2 regions of the Streptomyces sp. NPDC007157 genome follow, and region 1 is predicted to be linked to the other one. Evidence: predicted binding sites of a transcription regulator. Region 1 holds the regulator's gene; the other holds the start of a gene.
What was found. Region 1 encodes HrcA, which represses chaperone genes, less so after heat shock. Its sites were predicted from a motif close to TTNGCACTCNGNNNNNCNGAGTGCNAA; they were not measured.
Positions count from the first base shown of each region.

Region 2: a site for HrcA is predicted at 1,978-2,004, ahead of groL (chaperonin GroEL). Genes of this name have one in related genera too.

Region 1 is NZ_JBEYFE010000008.1:237,950-241,356, forward strand. Features, by position in the region: gene ABZ642_RS17535 (MBL fold metallo-hydrolase) at 1-624, opposite strand, end outside; gene hrcA (heat-inducible transcriptional repressor HrcA) at 788-1,804, shown strand; gene dnaJ (molecular chaperone DnaJ) at 1,805-2,941, shown strand; gene ABZ642_RS17550 (nitronate monooxygenase) at 3,048-3,407, shown strand, end outside.
Region 2 is NZ_JBEYFE010000010.1:242,012-245,418, reverse strand. Features, by position in the region: gene thrC (threonine synthase) at 1-808, shown strand, start outside; gene ABZ642_RS20735 (MoaD/ThiS family protein) at 856-1,131, shown strand; gene ABZ642_RS20730 (cold-shock protein) at 1,591-1,797, shown strand; gene groL (chaperonin GroEL) at 2,167-3,407, shown strand, end outside.

The DNA.
Region 1 (3,407 bases):
GCCGCCGAGGGCGAGCAGCCGGTCAAGGGCGGCCGGCCAGCGGGACGGTACGGCGTCGGGGCCGGCCTGGGGGTCGCCGGATTCCTCCACCAGGTCGCCGCAGAAAACCACCGGCGGGTCGCCGGGGACGAGGACGGCGAGGTCGTGGCGGGTGTGGCCGGGGCCCACGTCGGCCAGCAGGGCCCGGCGGCCGTCGCCGAGGTCGAGAGCCCACTCGCCGGAGACCGGACGGCGGGGCAGGGGCAGCGCGTCGGCCGCCTCCTCGGCCTCCGGGGCCGGCAGGCCGTTGCGGACCGCGTCCAGGCGGAGTGCCTCGCGGCCGTGCGCGAGGACGGCCTCCGCGCCCGCCGCCGCGTACACGTCCGTGCCCGCGAACGCCGGGGTGCCGAAGACGTGGTCGAAGTGCGGATGGGTGAGCGCGAGATGGGTCACACGGCGCCCGGCCAGCCGCTGCGCCTCCCCGCGCAACCTCGCGCCCTCCGCCAGGCTCGACCCCGCGTCCACCATCAGGACCGGCCCGGCCCCGAGGACCAGCCCGGCCGTGCAGTCCCAGCCCGGCAGCCGGCACCGGCCGACCCCCTCGGCCACCCGCTCCCAGCCCAGCTCTTCCCAAGTCACCGTCACACCGCGACGCTAGCGGTAGAACGCCCCGGGTCCTCGCCGACCTTGCCCAGTCGGTACCCGACGGCCGTACACTGGGCCGGGGATGCTGGCACTCGGGCTCGCAGAGTGCCAGGCGAAAGACCCGAAAGGCCGCGGGGACGACTTTCTGGAGGTGTGGCGCTGGATGCTGAGTGAACGCAGGCTTCAGGTATTGCGCGCCATCGTCCAGGACTATGTCGGCACCGAGGAGCCGGTGGGGTCGAAGGCGCTGACCGAGCGGCACAACCTCGGCGTCTCCCCGGCGACCGTGCGCAACGACATGGCCGCCCTGGAGGACGAGGGGTACATCGCCCAGCCGCACACCAGCGCCGGGCGGATCCCGACCGACAAGGGCTACCGGCTGTTCGTCGACAAGCTCGCCGGTGTGAAGCCGATGAGCGCGCCCGAGCGGCGGGCCATCCAGAACTTCCTCGACGGCGCCGTCGACCTCGACGACGTCGTCGCGCGGACGGTGCGGCTGCTGGCGCAGCTGACGCGGCAGGTCGCGGTCGTGCAGTATCCGTCGCTGACTCGGTCCACCGTGCGGCACGTGGAGCTGCTCGCGCTCGCGCCGGCCCGGCTGATGCTGGTGCTGATCACCGACACCGGGCGGGTCGAGCAGCGGATGGTCGACTGCCCGGCGCCCTTCGGGGAGTCGTCGCTGGCGGATCTGCGGGCACGGCTCAACAGCCGGGTCGCCGGTCGCCGGTTCTCGGACGTGCCCCGGCTGGTGGAGGACCTGCCGGACGCCTTCGAGGCCGAGGACCGCGGTACGGTCTCGGCGGTGCTCTCCACTCTGCTGGAGACGCTCGTCGAGGAGAACGAGGAGCGGCTGATGATCGGCGGCACCGCCAATCTCACCCGCTTCGGACATGACTTTCCCCTCATGATCCGGCCCGTCCTGGAGGCCCTGGAGGAGCATGTCGTGCTCCTCAAGCTCATGGGCGAGGCGGGGGATTCGGGCATGACCGTACGCATCGGTCACGAGAACGCCTACGAGGGACTCAACTCAACGTCCGTGGTGTCGGTCGGCTACGGTTCGGGCGGCGAGGCACTCGCCAAACTCGGCGTGGTCGGACCGACCCGCATGGATTACCCGGGAACGATGGGAGCGGTACGAGCGGTGGCACGGTACGTCGGACAGATCCTGGCGGAGTCGTAAGTGGCCACGGACTACTACGCCGTTCTCGGCGTGCGCCGCGACGCGTCGCAGGAAGAGATCAAGAAGGCCTTCCGTCGGCTCGCGCGCGAGCTGCACCCGGACGTCAACCCGGATCCGAAGACCCAGGAGCGGTTCAAGGAGATCAACGCCGCCTACGAGGTGCTCTCGGACCCGCAGAAGAAGCAGGTCTACGACCTCGGCGGCGATCCGCTCTCGCAGAGCGGCGGCGCGGGCGCGGGCGGCTTCGGGGCCGGTGGCTTCGGGAACTTCTCGGACATCATGGACGCGTTCTTCGGTACCGCGTCGCAGCGCGGCCCGCGGTCGCGCACCCGGCGCGGCCAGGACGCCATGATCCGGATCGAGGTCGAGCTCGACGAGGCGGCCTTCGGCACGACCAAGGACATCCAGGTCGACACGGCGATCGTCTGCAACACCTGCAACGGTGAGGGCGCGGCGCCGGGCACCTCCGCCCAGACGTGTGACATGTGCCGCGGTCGCGGCGAGGTGTCGCAGGTGACCCGGTCCTTCCTGGGCCAGGTCATGACCTCGCGGCCCTGCCCGCAGTGCCAGGGCTTCGGTACGGTCGTGCCGACGCCGTGTCCGGAGTGCGCCGGTGACGGGCGGGTGCGGTCGCGGCGGACGCTGACCGTGAAGATCCCGGCCGGTGTCGACAACGGGACCCGGATCCAGCTCGCCGGCGAGGGCGAGGTCGGGCCCGGTGGCGGTCCGGCCGGCGACCTGTACGTCGAGATCCACGAGCTGCCGCACTCCACGTTCCAGCGGCGCGGCGACGACCTGCACTGCACGGTGACGATTCCGATGACGGCGGCGTCGCTCGGTACGAAGGTGCCGCTGGAGACGCTGGACGGGATGGAGGAGGTCGACATCCGGCCGGGCACCCAGTCCGGGCAGTCGATCCCGCTGCACGGGCGCGGTGTCACGCATCTGCGGGGCGGCGGCCGGGGCGACCTGATCGTCCACGTCGAGGTGACGACCCCGACCAAGCTCGACCCCGAGCAGGAGCGGCTGCTGCGCGAGCTGGCGAAGCTGCGTGGCGAGGAACGGCCCACGGGGCAGTTCCAGCCGGGGCAGCAGGGTCTGTTCAGCCGGCTGAAGGACGCGTTCAACGGGCGCTGACGGCTCGCCGGGCCGGGGCGCCGTCCCTTCGGCCCGGAAATATCTGGCATGTGCCAAAGGGACGGCCCGATTCGGTCTTGTTCGGAGGACGTGACAACATGCCGTCATGTCCTCCGCACTGACCGATCTCTTCCCGCTTCCGATCGTGCAGGCCCCGATGGCGGGCGGGGTTTCCGTGCCGCAGCTCGCCGCCGCCGTGTCCGAGGCGGGCGGGCTGGGGTTCCTGGCCGCCGGGTACAAGACCGCCGACGGGATGTACCAGGAGATCAAGCAGCTGCGCGGGCTGACCGGCCGCCCCTTCGGGATGAACCTCTTCATGCCGCAGCCGGAGCATCCCGGTGCGGGCACCGGCTCCACCGGAGTGGCTGTCGCCGCGCCCTCCTCCGGCGCGGTCGAGATCTACGCGCATCAGCTGGCCGGTGAGGCCGCCTGGTACGAGACCGAGCTCGGCGACCCGGACAGCGGC
Region 2 (3,407 bases), on a different contig from region 1:
TGCCGCCGCCGCCCGGGCCGGCTTCCGCTCCTGTGTGTTCATCCCGCACGACCTGGAGCAGGGCAAGATCGTCATGGCCGCGATCTACGGCGGCGAGCTCGTCGGCATCGAGGGCAACTACGACGATGTGAACCGTTTCTGCTCCGAGCTGATCGGTGACTCGGCCGGCGAGGGCTGGGGCTTCGTCAACGTCAACCTGCGGCCGTACTACGCGGAGGGCTCCAAGACCCTGGCGTACGAGATCTGCGAGCAGCTCGGCTGGCGGCTCCCGGACCAGCTGGTCGTTCCGATCGCCTCCGGCTCGCAGCTCACGAAGATCGACAAGGGGCTGCAGGAGCTGATCAAGCTCGGGCTCGTCGAGGACAAGCCGTACAAGATCTTCGGCGCGCAGGCCGAGGGGTGCTCGCCGGTGTCGGTGGCGTACAAGGCGGGCCACGACGTGGTGCGGCCGCAGAAGCCGAACACCATCGCCAAGTCGCTGGCCATCGGCAACCCGGCCGACGGGCCGTACGTCCTGGACATCGCGCGCCGTACCGGCGGTGCGGTGGAGGACGTCACCGACGAGCAGGTCGTCGACGCGATCAAGCTGCTCGCGCGGACCGAGGGAATCTTCGCGGAGACCGCGGGCGGGGTGACGGTCGGAGTCACCAGGAAGCTCATCGAGAATGGGCTGATCGATCCGGCGAAGTCGATCGTTGTACTCAACACGGGTGATGGACTGAAGACGCTGGACGCCGTGGCCGGGACGGGGCTCACGGCGACCATCCGTCCGAATCTCGAGTCTTTCCGCGAGGCCGGGCTCGCCTGAGTCAGCCGTAGAAAAACAGGGCGTTGCCCCCGATCGGAGGTTCAAACGTGAGCGTCACCGTTCGCATCCCCACCATCCTGCGCACCTACACCGGTGGTCAGGCAGAAGTCAGCGCCGAAGGCGGCACCCTCGGCGAGGTCATCTCCGACCTGGAGAAGAACCACACCGGGATCGCCGCCCGTGTTCTCGACGACGAGGGCAAGCTGCGCCGGTTCGTGAATGTGTACGTCAATGACGACGACGTGCGGTTCGAGCAGGGACTGGAGACGGCCACCCCGGACGGTGCCGGCGTCTCCATCATCCCGGCCGTGGCCGGCGGCTGACCTGCTGACAGGCTGATCGAATGACCGAACATTACCTTCGGTAACGCCGATCACCCACTGTTCATTGGATTGCCCCCTCCGTGAGAGAAGCGGAGGGGGCAATTCTGTGTGGTTGAGCGCGGTACAGTTGGGGAACGCGGTCCCGATCTCCAGGTCGGGAGCCCCGTATTCGATACCGCTGACCCGACAAGAAGTAGCCAAAGTGCGCGGGTTATATGCGGCTTTCGCGGCTTTTATGGGGCCCGACTTGCCCTGAATTCGGCCGAATTCTTGCTACATTCCGGACCCTTCCCGTCCAGAATTCTCGTCCGATTGACCTGTTGCAGACGGCAGTTGGACAGATACATTCAGCCGCGGTCGACGCGTTCCGGCGCACGCCCCCAACCATTGGGGGGTGAGGTCTGACCCGGATCCGCGAAGTGTGGATCTGTGCAAGGGCCAGTAATAGGGGAGTTAGGCATGGCTCAGGGCACCGTCAAGTGGTTCAACGCGGAGAAGGGGTACGGCTTCATCGCGGTCGACGGTGGTGCGGATGTTTTCGTCCACTACAGTGCGATTCAGATGGACGGCTACCGCACCCTGGAGGAAGGTCAGCGGGTCGATTTCGAGATCTCGCAGGGCCAGAAGGGGCCGCAGGCGGACATGGTCCGGCTCGCGACCAGCTGAAGCACGCGCCGACTGACAGCGTCGTTCTTCTTTCTTTGTCGGAGGGCTCGTATCCCATGGGGAGTCATGGGTTACGAGCCCTTTGGCATGCCCGGGACGAGAGGGGCGGCGCATGCCCTGGGTGCGGCCCGATGCGGCGCCCCGCGCCCGGCCCCGGCGCGGCCCAGTCTCCCGGAGGCGCTTGCACTCGGCATGGGCGAGTGCTAATCATTGGCGTTAGCACTCTGAAGGTGAGAGTGACAAAAATGGACCGGGTCGGTGAGGCCCGCAGGCCGGGTGGGGCAAGGAACCCACGGGTCGGCGAGCCGTCCGTCGCGGGCGCGGGCGCGGTCCGAAGACTCACCCCCAGTCCTGGAGGGACCACTTCACATGGCCAAGATCATCGCGTTCGACGAGGAGGCGCGGCGCGGCCTTGAGCGCGGTATGAACCAGCTCGCCGACGCCGTCAAGGTCACCCTCGGCCCCAAGGGCCGCAACGTCGTCCTTGAGAAGAAGTGGGGCGCCCCCACGATCACCAACGATGGTGTGTCCATCGCCAAGGAGATCGAGCTGGAGGACCCGTACGAGAAGATCGGCGCCGAGCTGGTCAAGGAAGTCGCCAAGAAGACGGACGACGTCGCCGGTGACGGTACGACCACCGCGACCGTGCTCGCCCAGGCCCTGGTCAAGGAAGGCCTGCGCAACGTCGCCGCCGGCGCCAACCCGATGGCCCTGAAGCGCGGTATCGAGAAGGCCGTCGAGGCCGTCTCCGGTGCCCTGCTCGAGCAGGCGAAGGATGTCGAGACCAAGGAGCAGATCGCCTCCACGGCCTCCATCTCCGCCGCCGACACCCAGATCGGCGAGCTCATCGCCGAGGCCATGGACAAGGTCGGCAAGGAAGGCGTCATCACCGTCGAGGAGTCCCAGACCTTCGGTCTGGAGCTGGAGCTCACCGAGGGTATGCGCTTCGACAAGGGCTACATCTCGGCGTACTTCGCCACCGACATGGAGCGTATGGAGGCGTCCCTCGACGACCCGTACATCCTGATCGCCAACTCGAAGATCGGCTCCGTCAAGGACCTGCTCCCGCTCCTGGAGAAGGTCATGCAGTCGGGCAAGCCGCTGCTGATCATCGCCGAGGACGTCGAGGGCGAGGCCCTGTCGACCCTGGTCGTCAACAAGATCCGCGGCACCTTCAAGTCCGTCGCGGTCAAGGCCCCGGGCTTCGGTGACCGCCGCAAGGCGATGCTGAACGACATCGCCATCCTCACCGGCGGCGAGGTCATCTCCGAGGAGGTCGGTCTCAAGCTGGAGAACACGACCCTCGACCTGCTGGGCCGCGCCCGCAAGGTGGTCATCACCAAGGACGAGACCACCATCGTCGACGGCGCCGGCTCCACCGAGCAGGTCCAGGGCCGGGTCAACCAGATCCGCGCCGAGATCGAGCAGTCCGACTCGGACTACGACCGCGAGAAGCTCCAGGAGCGCCTGGCCAAGCTCGCCGGTGGCGTCGCCGTCATCAAGGCCGGTGCCGCGACCGAGGTCGAGCTCAAGGAGCGCAAGCACCGCATCGAGGACGCCGTTCGCAACGCGAAGGCGGCCGTCGAGGAGGGCATCGTCGCCGGTGGTGG